Regions from separate parts of the Microbacterium jejuense genome, predicted to be linked through region 2. Evidence: predicted binding sites of a transcription regulator. Region 2 holds the regulator's gene; each other region holds the start of a gene.

Region 1 (5,496 bases), on a different contig from region 2:
CTCCCGAGTGGTCGCAGGCGTTCGTCAGCATGATGCGTTCGGCGATCGCGCAGAACAGCGGCGACACCGTCACGCTCGGTGTCGAGAGCGAGCGGTCGCTCGAGGCCTTCCTGCGGCTGGGCGACGTGTGGGGCGCGGCGTTCGCCAGCCAGATGCGCTCGGAATGGCTGCAGCTGGCCGGCCGACTCGAAGAGGCGCTCGAGGTGGCCGACACCTCGACGGAGGCGCTCACGGGGCTCACCTCGACGGCGGACCTCGTGCAGCAGCGCGCGCAGAGCATCGGACTGCTGCTGCGGCTCGGCCGCATCGACGAGGCCCGTGTCCGCCTCGAGCAGACCGAGAAGCTGGCGCGCGACAAGGAGTCGCCGCAGGGCATCGCGCAGGCCGAGATGAGCGCCGCGACCATCGAGATCGCGGTCGGCGACGGCGCGGCCGCGCTGCGTCATCTCGACCAGGTCGACGCCGATGCGATGCCGTCGTTCCCCGACCAGCTCGTCGCGTGGGCCCGCTCCAAGCGGGCGCAGGCGCTCGTGCTGCTGGACCGGGACGACGAGGCCGCGGCCGCACTCCGCTCGGCACTGCCCGCGGCCGTCAGCAGCGGCGACCACCCGATCGTGTCGGACGTGGCGATCTCGATCGCGGGGTGGCTGGCGGCCGAAGGACGCAAGGCCGATGCCGTCCGCGCGCTGGCCGCCGCCGCCCGTATCCGCGGCGGCGTCGATGCCCAGGAGCCGTTCCTGCGGGTGCTGCGCGAGCGCCTGGGCACCGACGCACTCGATCCCACTGCGGCCGCCTCGCCCGGCGCGATCCCCGATCCTGAGGAGTCCGCGGCGCAGCCCGACGCCGCGTCGAGCGCCGAGGAGGCGACGGCCGAAGCGGAGCGTGAGGTCGCGGTGCTCAGGGCACTGCTCGCGTGATCTGTAGGGCGCGTTGCGTGTAGCCCGCATACCGCAGTGCGGCTCAGAAGGGAGCGTCCCCGACATACGGCATCGAAAGCAGCCGCTCATACGTCCGGGACGGCACGAACTGCACCACCGACGGCGGCCGGTCGAGGTACCGGCGCCCAGTGGGGCTGAACCACTCGAGCACTCCGCCGCCGGCCTGCCGCACCCGCCAGGCCGTCGCGTGCTTGACGGTGTGATGCCTAGGGCAGAAGTGAGCGAGGTTGCACTCCGAGGTGGTACCGCCCTTGGCGTGATCGAGTGTGTGATCGACGTCGCAGCGGGACGGCCGTCGCGTGCATCCGGGAAAGCGGCACCGCTCATCGCGCGCGCGGAGAAATCTTCGAAGCTCGGCGCTCGGTCGGTAACGATCGACGGCCATCGGCAGACCGGTGTGCGGGTGGTACATCACGCGATCCCAGCCAGGCGCGCCGGCGGCGAGCTCCCGCGCCATCTCGTTGTCGATGGGTCCGTACCCGGTGAGCAGCGCCGGCTCGTCGTCCTTCCCCGCGGCGGTGAGCACCGGAACGGTGATCTGCACCTCCGCGCGGATCGACGCGAGCGCGCCGCCGGCACCGTGCGCGGCGGGCGCCCCGGTCAGAAGCAGGTCCGCGAAGATGTCGGCGCGCAGTTCATCACGGGACCGCTGCTCGGCTCCCGGAGCCGTCGACAGCTCGGCGGCGCACTCACCCTCGTCGCTCCGGTCTGCGGGAACGGCCTCGTCGACGGTGGACAGCGGAGGTTCGCTGCCCTCCACGGGTCGTTCGGGTCCGACCTCGCCCGCGGCGTCGGGCACGGCATCCAGACCCACCGCAACGACAGCAGCCGCTGCCGCCGCGCGATCCGCCTCGTCCTCGATCTCAGCCATCTGCGTCAGCCGATCGAGGATCGCATACGCGAGCACGGCCGGCAGGTCGGCGAGCAGCCTCGCCATGCCATCCTCGAGGTCGATCACGCGGACGCGGCGAGTGCTGTGTGCACGCCGTTGCAGCTCAGCCGCCATCTCGGGGTCGATGCGCGCCGCAACGATGCGGGCGATCGCACGCAGCCGCGGGGGCGTCTCGAACTCGGCGGCCTCTAGCAGGATCCGCTCGTACTCGCCACGCATGGTCTCGTCGAGCAGCCCCACGCCGCAATCGACGATGGCCGCCGCGTGCGCGTGATCGATGCCACCCTCGGCGAGCGCGCGGTGCGTCTCTGCGAATCCGTCGACCAGGCTGCTCGCCGCCGACATGCGCGCCTGCACGGAGCGGTCGCTCAGGCGCATCGCGGCACCCAGTTCGCTCGATACCTCCCGCAGCGCGAGGTCGTGCACGGTGCTGCGCCCCATAAGCCGTCGTTCGCCCTCTCGTGCCCTCACGATGTCGGCGGCATCCGCCAGCAGACGAGCTTCTTCAGCCTGCAACCGGGCGATCTGCACCCGCGCCGCCTGCACATCTGAGACCACGCGCTCCAGCGCACTCCAGGTGCCGTCGCCGGTGCCGATCTGGTGCCCCACCATGTCTCCTCTCGAAACGCGCGTCAGCGCGACGAAGGATCAAACGAAACGTGGGCACGAGTTCGATCTCATTCCAGCATAGAACAAAGATTCGATATCGACAAGAGTCGCTCGGCCTGCACGAACTCGCCGACGAACCGTCAGGCCGCAGAGAGCGGGCGCGACCACGCGACTTCCCGGCCCAGCTGCCCGGTCTGCTGGAACAGCCGCACCTGATGCGCGTCCGCCAGCGCCGCGGCAAGCTCGTCACGATCCGCCGATTCGAACCCGAGGGATCGCCAGAACGGGCCCGACCGGCGGCTGAACAGCCACGCCCTGCTCGCACCCTCCTCGACCGCACGATCAAGCGCGAAACTCGCGAGGGCACTGCCGCGCCCACGGGAACGCCGCGTCGGGCTGACCGCGACGCTGCGGATCAGCGCGTGGTGACCGTCGCGGCTGATTTCGTAGCCGGTGCTACCGACGATCGCGCCGGTCTCATCGCGCTCGATCCACAACCGCACGCTCGCCGCGTTCAGGCCGCTCAGCGTGAGATCGACCTCATGGAGGAACGCCGTCAGCGCTGGGACATCGTCCGGCCGGCACCGCTCAGGATCCACCGGCCAAGTCAACCATCCGCCGCCGTCCGGCCGTGACGAACCGCGCAGCCCATGGGCGGCCGGACCCGCGACATGAGTCGACGGGGTGCTGCCATCCGATACCCCCATCCGATGAAAGGGCCGGCGGGAGCGCGTGCGATCGGCGCGCCTGGGGGACGCCGGAAGGGCCGAGGCCATCGGCCCCGGCCCTTCCGCACGCCTCAGCCGGCGGCATCCGTCGCTCACGCCTTGCGCATGTAGGCGCGCACCGTGAGCGGCGCGAACACCGCGACGATGATCGCGGCGCCCAGCAGCGCGACGAAGACGTCACCGGTCACGACGCCGTCGTTGACGAGCGAGCGCACCGCGGTCACCAGGTGCGAGACCGGGTTGACGTTCACGAACCACTGCAGCCAGTCGGGCATGGTGTCGGCCGGCACGAAGGCGTTCGACAGGAACGTGAGCGGGAACAGGATGAGCATCGAGATGCCCTGCACGCTCGACGCGGTGCGTGCGATGACGCCGAAGAAGGCGAAGATCCAGCTCATCGCCCACGAGCAGGCGATCACGAGCAGGCCCGCGGTGACCACGCCGCCGAGCCCGCCACCGGGGCGGAAGCCCATGATGAAGCCCATGACGAACGTGATGGTCGTCGCGATCGTGTAGCGGAGGGTGTCGGCCAGGAGCGCGCCCGACAGCGGCGCGATGCGCGCGATCGGCAGCGAGCGGAACCTGTCGAACACGCCTTTGTCCATGTCTTCGCGCAGCTGCACGCCGGTCACGACCGAGGTCGTGATGACAGTCTGCACGAGGATGCCGGGGATGATGATCGGCAGGTAGCTCGCGACGTCGCCGGCGATCGCGCCGCCGAAGATGTACGTGAACATCAGCGTGAAGATGATCGGCTGCACCGTCACGTCGACGAGCTGCTCGGGCGTGCGGCGGATCTTGAGGATGCCGCGCCAGGCCATGGTGAGCGTGTTCTGCACCGTCAGCGCGAGGCTCGAGCGGTTCGACAGCTGCCGGTCGGCGACCGGCACGATGGGGGTGGCGATCGCGGTCATGCGCGAGCTCCTTCCAGTTCGTCGGCCGTCGCGTGGGCGGCCTCGTCGTCTTCCGGCACGCCCTTGCCGGTCAGGGTGAGGAACACCTCGTCGAGCGTCGGCTGCTGGACGCTCAGCTCTTCGAGGTGCAGGTCGGCCGCGCGGAACGCGACCAGCAGGTCGGCGACGCGGTCGGGGTCGCTCATCGGCACGGTGAGGCGGGCCGCCTCAGGCGAGACGATCGCGTCCACACCGAGCACGCGGGCGATCTCGCGCTGCGCCTCGGCCATGTCGGAGCCGCCGCGCAGGCGCAGCAGCAGCGATGCCTGGCCGACCGAGGCCTTGAGCTCGAGCGCGGTGCCCTCGGCGACCACGGTGCCGCGGTCGATGACGGCGATGCGGTCGGCGAGCTGGTCGGCCTCGTCGAGGTACTGGGTCGTCAGCACGACAGTCGAGCCGGTGGCGACGAGCCGGCGGATCGTGTCCCACATCTGCCCGCGGGTGCGCGGGTCGAGCCCGGTGGTCGGCTCGTCGAGGAAGATGAGCGGCGGCTGTGCGATGAGGGATGCCGCGAGGTCGAGGCGGCGGCGCATGCCGCCGGAGAACTTCGCGAGCGGCCGGGTCGCGGCCTCGGTGAGCGAGAACTCCTCGAGCAGCTCGGCCGCCTTGCGCTTCGCGTCGATGCGCGAGAGCCCGAGCAGGCGGGCGAAGATGACGAGGTTCTCGGTAGCGGACAGCGTCTCGTCGACGGACGCGAACTGCCCGGTGAGGCCGATCAGCTGGCGCACGATCTGCGGCTCGCGCGCCACGTCGTAGCCGAAGATCTCGGCCCGTCCGGCGTCGGGGCGCAGCAGCGTCGACAGCATGCTGATGGTGGTGGTCTTGCCCGCGCCGTTGGGCCCGAGCACGCCGTAGACGGTGCCCGCCTCGACGGTCAGATCGACGCCGTCGACCGCGCGGTTGCTGCCGAAGGTCTTGACGAGCCCCTCGGCGCGGACCGCGGGGGTGCGGGATGCGGAACTGGTGATGGTCATGTCGTCCACAGTGCTCCGGGGTCGCTGTCGCACCGCTGTCGCGGGACCCCTGGCGGTGTCGCGGCACTGTCACGCGACTGTCACGCCGGCGCGGACGCTGCCGCAACGGATTCTCGCGTCCGCGTCATGAAACCGGACAGTGTGCGTCCTGCACGGTGTAAGCGCATGTCGGCGGACCCGAAAACCCGCGACGTGCACCGAATCGAGGGCGCCCGACCCGAGGCGCCGCTGGGGGCTGTTCCATGCACGATGCTTTCGCGCGCCCGCGCGCCTTCACCCATACCGAGCCGACACGCGCCGGTCGCGGCCGACGCCTGCTGGCGGCGGCCATGACGGCCGCGCTGCTGGTGGCTCCGGCATCCGTCGTCGCGGGGGTCGCGATGGATGCCGCACCCGCCGCCG
Region 2 (5,496 bases):
GACCACGCCCGGCCACTCGCCGAGGCCCTCGGTGTCGACCGCGCGTTCCACGCCGCGCTCGAAGAAGATCTGCATGCCGACGCACACCCCCAGCACGGCGCGCCCGCCGGCCAGCCGCCGCTCGATGAGCTCGTCGCCGCGGCTCGCCCGGAGCGCCTCGGCCACGGCGCGGAACGCCCCGACGCCCGGCACGAACAGGCCGTCGGCATCCATCACGAGTCCGCGGTCGGAGGTGAGCCGCGCGTCCGCCCCTGCGGCGATGAGCGCCTTGACGGCGGAGTGCACGTTGCCCGACCCGTAGTCGAGCACCGCCACGACCGGCTTGTCGCCCTCGTTGCGGGCGTCGTCGTCGGTCACAGCGCACCCTTCGTGCTCGGGATGCCGTCCACCAGCGGATCGAGGGCCTTGGCCTGGCGGAACGCGCGCGCGAACGCCTTGTACTCCGCCTCGGCGATGTGGTGCGGGTCACGCCCTGCGAGGACGTTGACGTGGACGGTGAGGGCCGCGTTGAACGAGATCGCCTCGAACGTGTGGCGTACGAGTGAGCCGGTGAAGTGCCCGCCGATGAGGTGGTGCTCGAAGCCTGCCGGCTCGCCGGTGTGCACGAGGTACGGTCGGCCGCTGATGTCGACGACGGCCTGCGCGAGCGCCTCGTCCAGCGGGACCAGCGCGTCGCCGTAGCGCGAGATCCCCGACTTGTCGCCCAGGGCCTCGCGGATCGCCTGACCGAGCACGATCGAGATGTCTTCGACGGTGTGGTGCGCGTCGATGTCGGTGTCGCCCGACGCGCGCACCGTCAGGTCGGTCAGCGAGTGCTTCGCGAAGGCGGTCAGCAAGTGGTCGAAGAAGGGCACCGTCGAGTCGATGCGGCTGCGGCCGGTGCCGTCGAGGTCGAGGTCGAGCTCGACCGTGGACTCGCTGGTCGCGCGCCGGAGGGATGCGGTGCGAGGTGCGGCGCTCATGCGGCCGATCCTACCGAGGCGAGGGCGTCGAGGAACGCCGTGGTCTCGCCCGCGGTGCCTGCCGTGACCCGCAGGTGGTGCGGGATCCCGACGTCGCGGATGAGCACGCCCTGGTCGTACAGCGCCTGCCAGGTCTCGGCGGGGTAGTCGACGTCGCCGAACAGCACGAAGTTCGTCCACGACTCGTGCGGCCTGTAGCCCAGGGCCTCGACTGTCGCCGTGATGCGGTCGCGCTGGGCGACGATCTCGTCGACCATGCCGAGCATCACCGGCGCGTGCCGCAGTGCAGCCGACGCGGCGGCCTGCGTGAGCGCGCTCAGGTGGTACGGCAGGCGGACGAGTCGCAGCGCATCGATCAGCGCGGGATCGGCGGCGAGGTAGCCGACGCGGGCGCCGGCGAACGCGAACGCCTTGCTCATGGTGCGCGAGACCACGAGGCGCTCGCGCCCGGGCAGCAGGGTGAGGGCCGAACGCGCGTCGGCGGGCGCGAACTCGAAGTACGCCTCGTCGACGATCACGATGCCGTCGGTCGCCTCGTACACCGCCTCGACCACGTCGAGACCCAGCGGAGTGCCGGTCGGGTTGTTCGGCGCACACAGGAACACGACGTCGGGTGCGGCGTCGGCGACCTGCGCGGCGGCGTCGGACGCGCTGACCGTGTAGTCGTCGGAACGGGTGCCCGACACCCACTGGGCGCCGGTGCCGCGCGTGAGCAGCGGATACATGGAGTACGTGGGCGAGAAGCCGAAGGCGGTGCGCCCCGGTCCTGCGAAGGCCTGCAGGATGTGCTGCAGCACCTCGTTGGAGCCGTTGGCCGCCCAGATCTGGTCGCGGGTCAGGCCGTGCCCGAGATAGTCGGCGAAGCCCTCACGCAGAGCCGTGAATTCGCGGTCGGGGTAGCGGTTGACATCGCGCAGTGCACGGGCGATCGAATCGAGGATGTCGTCGGCGACGTCCTGCGGAACGGGATGCGTGTTCTCGTTGACGTTCAGGGCCACGGGGAGCGGGGCCTGCGGGGCGCCGTAGGGCTTCTGCCCACGGAGGTCGGCGCGTAAAGGGAGGTCTTCGAGACGTGCACTCACCCCTCCCATGGTAGAGCGGTGCGGGGTCGCCGAACCCCAGGTGACGAAGAGCGACCGACCGCTCGCGCTCTGGCTCAGTGCTCGTCGGCGTACTGCGCGGGGATGGCCAGTCGCTGGCCGGCCTGCACCGACACGCCGGTCAGCGCGTTGAGCCGCGCGATCTGGTCGACGACATCACGGGGGTCGTGCCCGGGAGCGACCTCTTCGGCGATCGACCACAGCGTGTCGCCCGCCGACACGAGCACGGTCTCGAACGAGTCGACCGGAGTGCCGCTGTCGCGCGAGGCGAGGGCCGCACCGCCGCCCAGCGCGAGAGCGGCGCCCAGCGCCACGAGCGCGGGCAGCGCGGCCAGCAGAGCGAGGACCCGGCGACCGCGGACGGTCAGCCGGAGACGCGTGGCACGGGCCGGCGCGGCGACGGGCGACGGGAAGCTGATCGCGGTCATGCTGTTCTCCTCCTGCTGGGGAGAGATTCGCATCCCCCGCTCGGCCGGGAGCGGGGAATCCGAACCTCTTTTCCGAAGCTATCTTCGATTCTCAACGATGTCAACAGTCGATTCCGATGCATATCCGTCGAACGCGACACGCGGCGGGGTTGTTCCCCTCAGCGCATGGATCCGGATACGGTTTCGATAAGAGAACCCCACCACGGGCCTCCGACATTCGAAGAAACAGCGCTCGACGACGCAGCGCAGGACGGAGCCGGACATGAGCGACGCGGCCGGTCGCGACAAGCCACAGACCCGACGACGCAAGAGCCTCAGCGACAAGCAGCTCGCGATCCTCGAGGTGATCCAGCGCTCCATCGCCCGTCACGGCTACCCGCCGAGCATGCGCGAGATCGGCGACGCCGTCGGCCTGAAGTCGCTGTCCAGCGTCACGCACCAGCTCAACCAGCTCGAGCTCAGCGGATACCTCCGCCGCGACGCGGGCAAGACCCGCGCGATGGAGGTGCTGATCGACCTGCCCGGCGCATCCACCGAGAACCCGGCCGACACGGCGCCCGCGCTGGGCGACGCGGCGCTGGTGCCCCTGGTCGGACGGATCGCCGCCGGCGTGCCCATCACGGCCGAGCAGCAGGTGGAGGAGATCTTCCCCCTCCCCCGTCAGCTCGTCGGCAAGGGCGACCTGTTCATGCTGAAGGTGTCGGGCGAGTCGATGATCGACGCGGCCATCTGCGACGGCGACTGGGTCGTCGTCCGCTCCCAGGCCACGGCCGACAACGGCGACATCGTCGCCGCGATGCTCGACGGCGAGGCGACAGTCAAGACGTTCCGCCAGCGCGACGGCCACACCTGGCTGCTCCCGCGCAACTCCGCGTTCGAGCCGATCCTGGGCGACGAGGCCGTCGTGCTGGGCAAGGTCGTCGCGGTCCTGCGCGCGGTCTGACGCCGCGGCCCCTCGCAAGCCCCGGCGCTTTCGACGGCAGACGGAGCGGGAGGTGGCGGGATGTCGTCTGCAAGCGCTATAAGGGGGGAATGACCGCCGATGCGACCACCGCCGACGACACCGCCGCGCTGCGTGCGAGGCTCGAAGCCCTCGAGGCCGAGAACGCCCGCCTGAGAGCGACGACCGACGAGGACGCGACCCCCGCGTCGGACGAGCGGCTGAAGGGCTCCCGCTGGCGGGCGTTCTTCTCGGCACTGTGCATCGTGCTGGCGACGATCCTCGTGCCCACGTCGATCGTCGGCGCGTGGGCGCGCAGCGAACTTGTGGACGAAGAGACGTTCGTGGCCACGCTGGCGCCGCTCGCGCAGGACCCGCACGTGCAGAACCTCATCATCTCGGAGGCGATGGACGCGGTCGACGCGAAGGTCGACTTCACCGAGATCACCGGCAACGTGATCGACGGGATCTCTGACCTCGGTCTGGGCCCGCGTGCCGCCGCCGCCCTCAAGCTGCTGCAGCAGCCGGCGGCCGACGGGCTGCACAATCTGGTCGAGACCGGCGTCACGCGCGTCGTGCAGTCCGATGCGTTCGCGGACGTGTGGACGACCGCGGTCCGCGCGGCGCACCGCGCGCTCGTGACGACCGCCACCTCGGACGGCGCCGGCGTCTTCGTGCTGACAGACGAGGGCCTGGGCATGAAGCTCGGGCCGATCATCGAGCAGGTCAAACAGAAGCTGGTCGACAGCGGTGTGGGGGTGGCATCCCTCATCCCCGCGGTCGACAAGACGATCATCATCGGCGACGGGTCGGCGGTCAGCACGATCCGCACCGTGTACGCGATCGCCGACGTCGCCGGTTGGTGGCTGCCCTTCATCACCATCGGCCTCTTCGTCGCCGGCATCCTGATCGCGCGTCGCCGCCCGGTCGCCGTGCTCGGAACCGGCATCGCCCTGTTCATCGGCGGGGCGGCGCTGGCATCGACGTTCTCGGTCGGCACGCTCGTCGTGGCCAATGCCGCCAGCCAGCTCGACCTGTCGGTGTCGGCACTCGACGTCATCTACAACGCGCTCGTCGACGACATGCACCGCACGGCGCTGATCGTGGCTCTGCTGGGCGTGCTGATCGCCGTGATCGGATGGGTCAGCGGTCGCTGGAAGCCCGCGCGCCGCTTCCGCGGGTTCGTCAGCGGTCTGAACGCGAGCGCCCGCGCCGCACTGGCCGCGCGCGGCCTGGACACCGGCCGGTTCGGGGTCTGGATGGGCCGTCAGCGCGTGCTGGTGCGCGCCATCGTGATCGTGCTCGCCGTCATCTGGCTGATGGCGCTGCGTCCCCTCTCGGGTGGCGACGTCGCCCTCGTGGTGATCGTCGCACTCGTGGTCGCCTGGGTGCTCGAGCTGCTGCAGAAGCGGCCCGACGACGCGGCGCGCGCCGCCGCGGCGCGGCGCTCCGACGACGCGTCCGCGGCGGAGGGCGCCTCGGCGTCGGCGTCCGACGACCCCGCCGAGACAGCCGACGAGGGCACGAACGACACGCTCCCGCTCCCCTCGCCCGATGCCGACACGACACCGCTGCCCGACCTCGGGCCTGCGGCCGGAACTGGCGACGAGGGTGCGGCATCCCCTCGCCCGCCGAAGGGCGCCTAGCCGGAAACGAGCAGGGCCGGTGCGGGCGACCGCACCGGCCCTGCTCGTTCGCGAGTTCAGGATCAGGCGTTCAGACGCTCCCGCACGCCGGCGGTGGCCGCCACGAGGTTGCGCAGCGACGCGACGGTCTCGTCGTAACCGCGGGTCTTGAGGCCGCAGTCCGGGTTGACCCACACGCGACGCAGCGGCAGCTCTGCGACGGCACGGTCCAGCAGCGCGCCGATCTCGGCGACGGCGGGCACGCGCGGCGAGTGGATGTCGTAGACGCCCGGGCCGATGCCGGCCGCGAAGCCCGACGTCGCGATGTCGCCGATCACCTCGCCGCGGCTGCGCGCCGCCTCGATCGAGGTCACGTCGGCGTCCAGCGCCGCGATCGCGTCGATGACGACGTCGAACTCCGAATAGCACAGGTGCGTGTGC
Region 3 (5,496 bases), on a different contig from region 2:
CAGTGAGCGCATGTTCGTGGCCTCGAGGAACGAGGTGATCTCGAAGGTCAGCTGCCGCGCGTCGTCGAGCAGCGGGAGCTCACCCGCGGTCATGGCGTGCTCGATGCTGCCGGCGAGGTAGTCCTCCCAGTCCCGCATGGCGGCGACGATGGCGTCGCGCACGACCCCGGGCCGCGAGTCGAACTCGACCGACGTGGCGACGAAGAAGCAGCCGCCGCGGAAGACGCGGTCGTGCGAGTACGCGAGCCAGTTCGACAGGACCGCGCACACGCGGACGAGGCCCCGCGGCGTGTCCGCGCGCGCCGGGGCGATCACGGCATCGATGAACACCTCGCGGGCCGCGGCGACGACGGCGAGCTGCAGCTGTTCCTTCGAGCCGAAGAGTGTCGCGATCCCGCTCTTGCTGTGGCCGGAGGCATCCGCGAGCCGTCCGATCGTGAGGCCTTCGAGTCCGTCGACCGTCGCGGTCTGCACGGCGTGGTCGAGCACGACGCGCCGCGATTCGTCGCCGCGCAGGCGACGTCGGTCGATCGGGGCTTGTGTCACGCTCCAAGATTACCGTACGATCGTTCGTATTTATAAGTACGATCGTTCGTATTCATCGAATCGGAGCATCATGAATCCCGCACTCCGCCTGCCGGCAGCAGCCGTCCGCACCGCCGGAGCGATCTCTCCGCACGCGGGCGCCGCCGTCGCGATGCCGTTCTTCGCGCATGTCGCAAAACCCCGCCCGGTGCACGCCGATGACGCGCCCACCATGTCGCTCGCACGCCGACGCCGCGTGCGCATCCCCGGAATCGGCCGGCGCGGCGTCGACGTGGTGGTCTACGAATGGGGGAGCGGCCCCCGGACCGTCGTGCTCTCGCACGGGTGGCTCGGGCGGGCGAGCCAGTTCTCGGCGCTGGTGCGTGAACTGGTCGCCGAGGGGTACCGTGTCGTCTCGTTCGACGGCCCGGCCCACGGCGACTCGGACGGCCGGCACATGTACCTCGTCGACTGGCTCGACGTCTTCGCCGAGCTGCAGCAGCGGCATGGCCGCTTCGACGCGATCGTCGGCCACTCGTTCGGCGGGCTCGCGGCGCTCGTCGGCGTCGCCGGAGGAGTGGATGCCGCCCGCGTCGTCACGATCTCGACACTGGCCGACGCGGACGAGCTGCTGCGGCAGTTCCAGCGCCGGCTGGGGCTGTCCGACGCCGTGACGGCGCGGCTGCGGGAGCGTTTCGCCGCTCGGTACTTCGCGGGCGATCCCGACCCGTTCGCCTGGCTGTCGGCGGTTCGGCGACCGCTGCCCGCCGAGATGCCGCTGCTGGCGCTTCACGACGAGGGGGACCGGTATGTGTCGTTCGGCGAGTCCGAGCGGGTCGTATCGGCGAACCCCGGCGCGCGGCTCGTGCCGACACTCGGCCTCGGCCACAACCGCATCCTGGCCGCCGATGGGGTGCTCGACGCCGTGGTGGAGTTCGTGACCGCGGACGCCGCTCACGTGGCACGCGCACCGCTCCCCGGCGCGAGTGCCCCCGCCGGCCACCGCGGCGCTCGAGTGGCGCAGGTTGCCGGTTCCCGGGCGTGAGGCGGCACTCTGCGCCACATGAACGGCCGGGAGCCGGCGAGTAGCGCGGTTCCGGTGGCGATGGTGGCTGCTACACGAGGCCGGTGATCACCATGTGCGCCACTCGAACGCTCACGCCTGCGGACCTGAGGCACAATCGGAGGGTGCTGATCCGGTCTGCCAAGGAAGTGCTCACGACCGGCGGCGTGATCGCGTCGGTGGTTGCGGCACTCGCCGGCGCGGGGATGCTGTGGCTCGTCGCGGTGATGGTCGTGCAGACGGTCCATGACGGCACGGGCCTGTTCGAGATGGTCGGCATCGCGCGCCCCACGCCGCTGTGGCTGGGGATCATCGCCCTCTGCCTGCTCTCGTACGCGGGCGTCGCCTTCATCGTCGACGGCATCGGCTACCTCATCCGTGCCGCCCGGGGCGAGCTGCCACGCCCCGCGGGCGACCTCCGTGCCCGCCGGGAGCACGCGCGTCGCAAGGCGTCGCGGCATCAGCGGCAGGTGTGGGCGCGGTCTGCCGAGGCGAACCGGCAGCGCGACGCCGGCGAGTAGCGCACCGGAGCCGACCGCCCGTCGTGCCTCAGAAGAGCCGCGTGGATGCCTCGTCCGCCGCGCTCCGAACCCCCGGGCCCGCGGCACGCAAGCCCGCCGCGGCACGACCTCGCGAGGTTGTGATGATGGGCGGCGCCGCCCTGGCGTCGGCGCGGGACGCGAGACCGGCGACCGGACCCCCGCGTACGGTGTCGTCTTCGGCGTGCCCGTCGAGCCCGTGCACGCGCAGCAGCGGCCGCACCCGCTTCGCCAGCCATGATCGGTAGGCCTTGGGGGCGGTCGCGGTCGCACCGGGGTACAGGCCCCGGTATGACGAGACGAGCTCGGGATGCCGCTCCGCCAGCCACTGCAGGAACCACTGCTTCGCGCCGGGGCGCAGGTGCAGCGCGCCGTACACGACCCGTACTGCGCCGGCGGCCTTGATGCGGGTGAGCGCGTGGTCGATCGCGGCGATCGAGTCGGTGAGGTGGGGGATGATCGGCATCAGGAACACCGTCACGCGGAACCCTGCCTCGGTCGCCGCCCGCACCGTCTCGAGCCGGGCCGTCGCGTTGGGCGTGCCGGGCTCGATGAGGTGCTGCAGCTCGTCGTCGAACACGGCGATCGACATCGCGAGCGACACGTGCACCTCGCGGGCAGCCTCCTGCAGCAGCGGCAGGTCGCGCCGGAGCAGCGTGCCCTTGGTCAGGATCGAGAACGGCGTGCCCGACTCGGTGAGGGCCGACACGATGCCCGGCATGAGCTTGTAGCGCCCCTCGGCCCGCTGGTACGGGTCGGTGTTCGTGCCGAGCATGACAGGTTCGTGCTGCCAGCTGCCGCGCCGCAGCTCTCGGCCGAGCACCTCGGCCACGTTGACCTTGACGACCACCTGCGTGTCGAAGTCCCGCCCCGCGTCGAGCTCCAGGTACTCGTGCGTCCCGCGAGCGAAACAGTATACACACGCATGAGAGCAGCCCCGGTACGGATTCACGGTCCAGTCGAACGGCATCGCGGACGCGCTCGGCACGTGGTTGAGGGCGGACTTGCACAGCACCTCGTGGAACGTCACCCCGGCGAACTCGGGTGTCGTGACCGACCGCACCAGACCGTTGAGCTGCTCCATGCCGGGCAGGGCGGCCGCATCCGCCACGCCCAGTTCCTGCCCCTGCCACCGCATGCATCCATGAGAACAAAGCTTCGAACTTAAGTCAAGAGTGGCGCCGACAGAATAGAACACCGCGCGGAGGGATGCTGTGCGCCTGGCCAAATCCTGCCGTCGCGGCCAGAATGGCAGACGTGACGGAGCCTGGCGGGCTCGCCACCCCCCGAGCCGCCCCCGAGACTCGTCGCGCCGCCCGAGCGATGCGCGAAGAGGCCGAGCGGCGTGCCCGCGCGAGCACGCACCCTGTCGGCGAGGACGCTGTCCGCCGGGCCTCGCTCGACGCGGATCGGCTGACCGCCGAGGTCCCGATGCCGTCGCCGACCGACACCGTGCCGCTGTTCACCGTCGACACCGCGCCGGTGCTGACGGTCGGCCCGATGCCGATGGCCGACACCGGGCCGCCGGCATCCCTTGCTCCGCCGGGCGCCCCCGCAGCGCCGGCCCTCCCGCAGACCGTCGCCCCCGCAGTGCCGATCACCCCGACGTCGGCCGACGACGCACCGTCCCCCGTGCTCGGCGATCTCGTGACCGAGGTCGTGACCCCGGCGCGCCATGTGCGACCCCGCCGGATGACACGACGCATCGCCCTGGTGGCGGGCCTCGCGACCGGTGCGGCGCTGCTGCTCGGCTCGTCGGCCGCAGTGACCGCGATCATGGCGCCGCCGACCGAGCAGGCCGACACCGCGGCCGCCCTGTCGGTCGCGCCGCCCGTCGTCGAGCAGCTGCCGGTGCCCGATGTCGAGCAGTCGCCGCCGGCTGCCGACCTGTGCACGCTCTCGACGTTCGCGAGCGCGCTGCAGGCGGGCGACGACGAGGGCGCGGTGATCGCCGCCGGCGGGGGCGAGGCGTTCCGCGCCGCGGTCGTGGACGGGCGTGCGCCGTGCGTGGACCTCAGCGATTCGTCGCGCATCTGGACCGTGCTCGACAAGCACCGCCCGGCCAACCCGCTCGAGTACCGGCCGAACAGCCTCGTGCTGCCGGACGGGGTGCGCAACATCGAGGGCGGCGCACTGCGCGCCGACGCCGCCGGTGCGCTCTCGGCGCTCGTGACGGCGGCGCGCGATGCCGGCGTCGGCGAGATCGCGCTGGAGAGCGGGTTCCGTTCGTACCAGACCCAGCAGGTGACGTACGGGCGCCACTTCGCCGAGCGCGGCGAACGTGCCGACCTGGTGAGCGCGCGGCCCGGGTACAGCGAGCATCAGCTGGGCCTCAGCGCCGACGTCGTGGCGTGCGCGGGGAGCTGCACGAGCCTCGACGGTCTCGCGGCCTCGCCCCAGGGCCAGTGGGTGGCGGCCCACGCGTGGGAGCACGGCTGGATCGTGCGCTACGTCGAGGGGGCGACGCCGGTCACGGGCTACACGCCCGAGCCGTGGCACCTGCGATACGTGGGGCCCGAGCTCGCCAAGGCGTACCACGACGGCGGCTGGACCTCGCTCGAGGAGTTCTTCGGGCTCGAGGCCGCGCCGGCCTACCTCGGCTGACCGCTCACGTCGTGTGCGGGACGCCGCCCACCTGCATCCCCGGGTGGTCGCGCTCGAGCGAAACGCCCTCTAGGTCGACGTTGGGGATGACGCGGTCGAGCCAGCGCGGCAGCCACCATGCCGAGCGGCCGAGCAGGTGCATCAGGGCCGGCATGAGCAGCATCCGCACGACGAACGCGTCCAACAGCACGCCGAACGCGAGCCCGAAGCCGATCGACCGGATCATCGTGGACTGCGAGAAGATGAACCCGCCGAAGACCGAGACCATGATGAACGCGGCCGCGGTCACCACCGACCGGCCGGCGCGGAACCCCTGCGCGACGGCCAGCTTCGCCGACGATCCGTGGACGTAGGCCTCCCGCATGCCGGACGCCAGGAAGAGCTGGTAGTCCATGGCGAGTCCGAAGAGGATGCCGACCAGGATGACCGGCAGGAAGCTCAGGATGGGACCCGTGCTGTCCAGCCCGATCAGCGACGCGCCCCAGCCGTACTGGAACACGCCGACGATGAGCCCGTAGGTCGCGAACAGCGACAGCACGAAGCCGCCGGTCGCGATGATCGGCACGAGGAGCGAGCGGAACACCATCACCATGATGAGGAACGACAGGCCGACCACCACGAGCAGATAGATCGGCAGCGCATCGCTGAGGGCCTGCGAGATGTCGATGTTGCTCGCCGCCTGACCGGCGACGCCCAGGGTGAGGTCGCCGTCGACGGGCGGCAGGGCGCGGATGTCCTGCACCAGCTGCTCGGTCGACTCGCTGT
Region 4 (5,496 bases), on a different contig from region 2:
CGGCGTGACCCACCACCGAGCCCCGGTCGTCTCGTCGCGATAGAGCATCGTCTTGCTCTTGGTCTTGACCACGTGATGGCTGTGGCAGAGCGGTGCGAGATTCGCATCCGACGTGGTGCCCCCGTATTGCCAGTCCAGCCGATGGTCGATGTCGCAGTCGCGCGCGAGGCGCATGCAGCCGGGACCGATGCACATCGGATCTCGCACCCCGAGCCATCGTCGCAGTGCCTTGGGCACTCGATAGGTCTTGCGATCGACGTCGAGCACGGTTCCCGTGACCGGATGGGTCAGTATTCGGACCCAGGAGGATGCCTCGCCCGCGAGCCGTCGCGCGGTCTCGGTGTCGATCGGCCCGTAGCCGTCGAGCGTGGCCGGTTCGTCGCCCTCGCCCAGCAGCGTCATCACTGGAACCGTGATCGCGACCGACACGCGGTCCTGACGGCGCCGGACCGGAGCGGCAGCGGTCGTGTGCGCAGCGGGGTGCCCGCACGTCGCGCACGGCGTGACGCCGGTGCTGGACGCGGCCCCGGCGTCTGTGGCGGCCTCGGCAGCCGCGTCGCGAACCTCACTCGTGGCGAAGAGCGCAGCAGCGCCGGCTTTTCCACTCGCCATGCCCGAAACCCCAGCTGCGCCCGAAACCCCACCTGCGCCCGAATCCTCGACTGTGCCGGCATCCACTCTCGCGTCCGTCCCGGCGAGTTCGGCGTCGCCGTCGAGCAGCAGGTCCATCGCGACGTCGGCGCGCAGCTGTGCGAGCGTCCGCTGCTCGTCGGGCTGCGCGTGCAGATGCCGGGCCTGCGCGTCGATGCGGCGGTACGACCGGTGCAGGCCCACGGCGGAGCCGAAGACGCTGAGCGTCGCCATGCCGTCGGGCTCGCCGGTGAGCCACATGGTGCGGTCGGCCTTCGCTCGTTCGTGGCGCACATCGATGTGCTCGGGATGCACGCGTTCGCGGACGATGCGCGCCCGCAGCCGGAACCTTCCGGGCGACTGCGTGCGGGCGGCGTGCTCGACCGCGTCGTCGAAGGCGGCCCAGCTCTCAGGGGCTTCGGCGGGAAGCGTCGCCGCATGCTGCGCGGCGGTGCCGGCGTTCTGCTCCGACACGCCACCCGAACAGAACGCTGCCCACGTCCGCGGGCACCGTTCGCGCAGCGTGTCGGCGTCGTGTGCGCGGCGCCGGATCATCGCCTCCGACAGCCCGAGACGCACTGAGAGGTCGAGGACGGCGGCCCGCTCGGCGACATCGCGACGTTCGGCACGCACCTGCGCGGGGGAGCGGTCCTGCGGATCGCGCCACAGCGGATCGAGCGTCGGATCAGGGCCGACCCATGGGTCGGGGCAGGCTGCGGCATCCGTCAGGATCGCCGCGATGGCGGCGTACTGGTCGGCGATCATCATGCGCGTCCGCACGCTCAGGCCTTCGAGAGCGACAGCCGCGACGGAGTGCGCCTCGCCGGTGGACTGCAGCGTGAACAGCGCGTCGTCCGGATGCGTGGGGTCGGCGTCGTCCCACGGCTCGGGCTCGTACAACCAGTCCGATGAGTGCTCAGCGCGCCACTCGAGGTCGCCCTCGGGGTTCGTTGATCCGCTCATGCATCGAACCTACCAGATCTCATGCAAGATTAGAAGATAAGTACGAGATCTGAAAGCGGGATTGCCTGAGAATTTGGCACCAGGGCGATGTCTGACCCTGTCGCTAGCATTGACGCAATTGAGCGTAGCTTCGACAGCAATCGTATATTTATACGAGAGGATCCTTGCCCCGTCCTCACCCGGAATGATGTTCGCGCCGCGTAAGCAGCTGGGCGAGCCCCACGCGCGTGATCGCCACCGAACCGAGCATCGATGGGCCCGAAGCGGGCATGTTCTGCTCCGCGTCATCCCTGCTGTTCGAGGTCGACGGCCAGCACGAGTTGCTGCAGTCGGGCCTTCACGCGCCCGAGTGAGCGCGTCCGCCCGAGGATCGCCACGATGCTCACCAGGTCGCGCAGATTCTCCGTGAGCCAGTCCGGATGCTCGAGCACCGGCGGCACGGGGCGTCTGTCCTTCTCGCGCAGGAGTCCGCCGATCTGACACAGCGCGACCCGGAAGCCCTCGACCGGGTGCACGCCGACGAAATCGGGGAGCGGCGTGAACCGGGCTTCGGACGAGACGGCCCTGCGATCGGCATCCGTCACCGTCACGCTGATCGGGATACTGACGTCGATCGAGATGCCGGTGGTGCGGAGGGTCAGGCTGTTCGTGTCGAGCTCCCACACGATCGAGAGAGGCGTGCCGCCGCGGGTCACGGTCCGCGCGCCATGGGCGCGCGGGGTGGCCGTGATCGGGACGCCGTCGATCGACCAGGTCACGGTGACCTTCTCGGGGGCGCTGGAGGCATTCTGGTCTGTGCGGCCCGAGCCTCCGAGCCCGTCGGTCGACACGGTCAGCACCGTCGTGGTCTGGTAGATCCAGGTCGCGCTGCGCGCGGTGCCGCACTTCCCGAAGTCGATGACTTCCGGCACGTCGCGCGACCCGCTGATCTCGGACGAATCGTTCCGCCAGAGCCGGATCGACGGGGCGACATCGGGCTCGACGCGCACGTCGACGCGTCCGTCGTCTCTGACACCGCTCACGCGCACGCGGTAACCGCTGTCATCGATTCGCAGGTCCCGGTCCACGCCTTGCGGCACAGGGACCATGCCGCGCCACCACACGTGCGTGCCCATGTTCTTGGCAGTCGTGCGGGTCCAGACCACCACGCCGGGCTCGCAGTCGCCCTGCCCCGGGGTGAGGCCGGAGTCCCACTCCGACGGCTTGCCGGCCACGGCCGCGGGGCTGCCCGCACGGTACTCGACGTAGATGCGGTCAGGGCAGGACCCGTCGGGTCGCGCCGGCGGGTCGACGACAAGCAGCTGGATGCCGGGCACGGCGCCGAGCGTCGGAGCCAGGGGCGCCGCAGCAGTGGTCTGCGCGCCACTGAGCACGACCTCGCGGAACAGGTCGGGGCGGAACCACTCCTTGCGGTGGTGGTGCAGGAGCGCGCGCGAGAGGGCGGGCCCGGTGGCGACGCCGTGGGCATGCGGCACGAACGTCGCGTTGCCTGCGGCATCCACTCCGTGGATGAAGGTCTGCGGCCAGCCGGCGGCATCGGGGGTGTTGAAGATCGGGACCGCGCCGGCGAAGTTCTGGGCCGACATGATGTCGACCGGGGCGCCGTACGCGTGGTCGTGGAACACCTCGTTCGTCGTGGTGCCGGGAACGAGTGTGTCGAAGGTGTAGACGCCGTAGCTGTGGTCGAAGGCCAGCTGGTGCCCGATCTCGTGCGCCAGGAAGGTGCGGTTGTTGTCCCAGTACGTGTTGTGGACGGTGAACGGCATCGCCTTGCCGCCGAGCGCGAGCTCGCCGCTGCCGGAGTCTTGAAGGCTGCCGTCGACGAAGACGGTCACCGAGTCGTACTGCGACCAGTCGACTTTGCCGACCTCGCGGGTCGCGCAGCGGGCGGTGACGTAGCGGTACGCCTCTCCTTTCGCGGCGGAGTCGTCGATCTCGGCCTTCGTCGGCGCGAACGTGACCGCCGGCAGGTAGTCGAACACGATCTCGAGGGCGCCGTAGGTCATCTCGGACCAGTACCGGCGCATCGAATGCGCATCCGCTTCGAGGTACGCGGTCACGGTCGAGAGGGCGAACGGCGCTGCCCCCTGCGACCCGTCGCTCGCCATGATGACAGCCATCTTCCACGTCTGGGCCACTGCATCTCCTTGGAGTCGGAACACGATGACGAAGCGGGCGCAGGAGAGCGCCCGTGCTTCAGGAGTTGCATCCCGGGCGGGTTGATACGTCGAGATCCGCCCTTTCGCCCACCGCCGTGCAGTCCTACCATCACGGATGAGAGCAGTGGGTCGATACGCCGTCTGGGGGGATGCGCCGATGTCACCAAGCCCGACCGATGATGAGCTGCGCCGCGAGATCCTGATCGCGGAGCGCGACAAAGCGGTCCTCGAGAAGCAAGAAGTCCAGGACCGTGTCACGGCCGCAGCGGAAGCCGCCGATGCCGCCAAACCGGCCGCGCCCGATCCCGCCGCCGAGCGCAAGAAGCAGGAAGAGGCGGCGCGGCAGGCGCAGATCGCCGGGGTGGATGCCGCCTCCACCGCGATCGCGAACCTCAAAGGGGCGTCGCTCACGCTGCCCGAGAAGACGGTGTTCCGCGACGCGCTCGTGTCGAGCGCCGCGCTGCAGGGTGCGGCCGGCCAGGTGGCGGCAGCGATCAAGAAGTCCGCCGGCATCTCGGTAGTGCTGATCACCGGCCGCACCGACCAGACGGCCTCGCTGCTCGCGGCGGCGACGTTCGCCGAGGCCGTCGAGGCGTTCCTGGCCTCGGCGAGGAAGCAGCTCGGTGAGCCTCACCTGCGCACGATCGCCATGGCCGCGGCAACGGACGAGGCCGCCGCGACCGACGCCGCAGGCGGTTCGCTGGTCGGCGCGATCGTCGGCTTGGGCGTGGCGGCGATGAACGCGCTCACTGTCGACACCACGGTGGATGCCTCCAGCCGCACCGCGTCCGAGACCGAGACGCACATCGCGGTCATCCAGGCGCTCGCGAAGGTGCGCGGGGTGCCGCCCCGCGTCCTCCACGAATCGATGGGCATCCCGCCCGTCGACATCGCCCTGATCCGGCACTTCCACGAGCTGCAAGACGTGCTGTTGCGGCTGGATGCGAAGTCATCCCTGTACGCGGAGCAGATCGACGGGCTTGATGCCAAGAAGAACGCTTCGCGTATCGCGACGCTGCAGGCGAAGAAGGCCGACGTCGACGCCGTGTACAAGGCCGCGTCGGCGTTCGTCGAGACCTCGGCGACGGCTGATGCGACCACGGGGATCACCCCGCTCACCAAGGCCGTGCTCGCGAACCTGATCGTGGCGGCATCCGATGATTCCCCGCGCTACCTCGCGATCGTTCGTCCGGCCACCCTCGCCTCGCACCAGATCGCCCTCAAGCGCCGGCTCTTCGCCCCGCGCCTGATCGTCTCGGCCGCCGCGACGATCGAGCTCGTCGTGATCGACATCCGGCGCCGCGTGATCGCGACAGCCGGCACCTTCACCGACGAGGCCGTGCTGCAGGCGCGCTTTCCGATGGTCTGGTTCGGCAGCGACGAGGAGCTCACACCGCACTACAGCGTGCTGAAGGGAACGATGGAGCCCTGACTCCACAGGTCCATCACCCACACCACGCGCGAGATCGCCACGATCAGCAGCACCGACGAGGCCACGAGCGGCCCACAGCCGCGCTTCCGCTCGGATCAGCCGCGGTCTATCCCGAAGGTGTGCTTGACCAGCGCTTGGACATCGCGGTCGAGGTTGTCCATGCGGGTGTTGACGGCGTCAAGACCGAGCGTCGACGGCCTCGAACTTCGCGCTCATCTCGCGCCGCAGCCCGTTGACTTCGCCCTGAAGTCTGTCGATCTTGCCGCCGAGTTCGCCGCGCAGTCCGTGGATCGCCGAGGTCGTCGAACGGTT

Evidence for each region. The regulator LexA, encoded in region 2, represses DNA repair genes until DNA is damaged. The targets are predictions, from matches to a motif close to TCGAACANNTGTTCGA.
Region 1: a site for LexA is predicted at 2,519-2,534, ahead of ABEA46_RS01775 (HNH endonuclease signature motif containing protein). Genes of this name have one in related genera too.
Region 3: a site for LexA is predicted at 3,274-3,289, ahead of ABEA46_RS10705 (Rv2578c family radical SAM protein). Genes of this name have one in related genera too.
Region 4: a site for LexA is predicted at 1,734-1,749, ahead of ABEA46_RS19875 (HNH endonuclease signature motif containing protein). Genes of this name have one in related genera too.

What each region holds. Positions count from the first base shown of each region.
Region 1 covers NZ_BAABLG010000001.1:401,613-407,108, reverse strand. Annotated here, with positions in the region: gene ABEA46_RS01780 (ATP-binding protein) at 1-917, shown strand, start outside; gene ABEA46_RS01775 (HNH endonuclease signature motif containing protein) at 961-2,442, opposite strand; gene ABEA46_RS01770 (GNAT family N-acetyltransferase) at 2,580-3,038, opposite strand; gene ABEA46_RS01765 (ABC transporter permease) at 3,260-4,081, opposite strand; gene ABEA46_RS01760 (ATP-binding cassette domain-containing protein) at 4,078-5,094, opposite strand; gene ABEA46_RS01755 (choice-of-anchor K domain-containing protein) at 5,337-5,496, shown strand, end outside.
Region 2 covers NZ_BAABLG010000012.1:30,857-36,352, forward strand. Annotated here, with positions in the region: gene hisH (imidazole glycerol phosphate synthase subunit HisH) at 1-357, opposite strand, end outside; gene hisB (imidazoleglycerol-phosphate dehydratase HisB) at 354-962, opposite strand; gene ABEA46_RS17580 (histidinol-phosphate transaminase) at 959-2,053, opposite strand; gene ABEA46_RS17585 (LysM peptidoglycan-binding domain-containing protein) at 2,119-2,490, opposite strand; gene lexA (transcriptional repressor LexA) at 2,753-3,433, shown strand; gene ABEA46_RS17595 (hypothetical protein) at 3,523-5,076, shown strand; gene metE (5-methyltetrahydropteroyltriglutamate--homocysteine S-methyltransferase) at 5,139-5,496, opposite strand, start outside.
Region 3 covers NZ_BAABLG010000005.1:215,864-221,359, forward strand. Annotated here, with positions in the region: gene ABEA46_RS10690 (TetR/AcrR family transcriptional regulator) at 1-546, opposite strand, end outside; gene ABEA46_RS10695 (alpha/beta fold hydrolase) at 617-1,570, shown strand; gene ABEA46_RS10700 (hypothetical protein) at 1,714-2,109, shown strand; gene ABEA46_RS10705 (Rv2578c family radical SAM protein) at 2,138-3,265, opposite strand; gene ABEA46_RS10710 (M15 family metallopeptidase) at 3,385-4,731, shown strand; gene ABEA46_RS10715 (MMPL family transporter) at 4,736-5,496, opposite strand, start outside.
Region 4 covers NZ_BAABLG010000013.1:186,066-191,561, reverse strand. Annotated here, with positions in the region: gene ABEA46_RS19875 (HNH endonuclease signature motif containing protein) at 1-1,593, opposite strand, end outside; gene ABEA46_RS19870 (hypothetical protein) at 1,878-3,731, opposite strand; gene ABEA46_RS19865 (hypothetical protein) at 3,910-5,184, shown strand; gene ABEA46_RS19860 (hypothetical protein) at 5,362-5,496, opposite strand, start outside.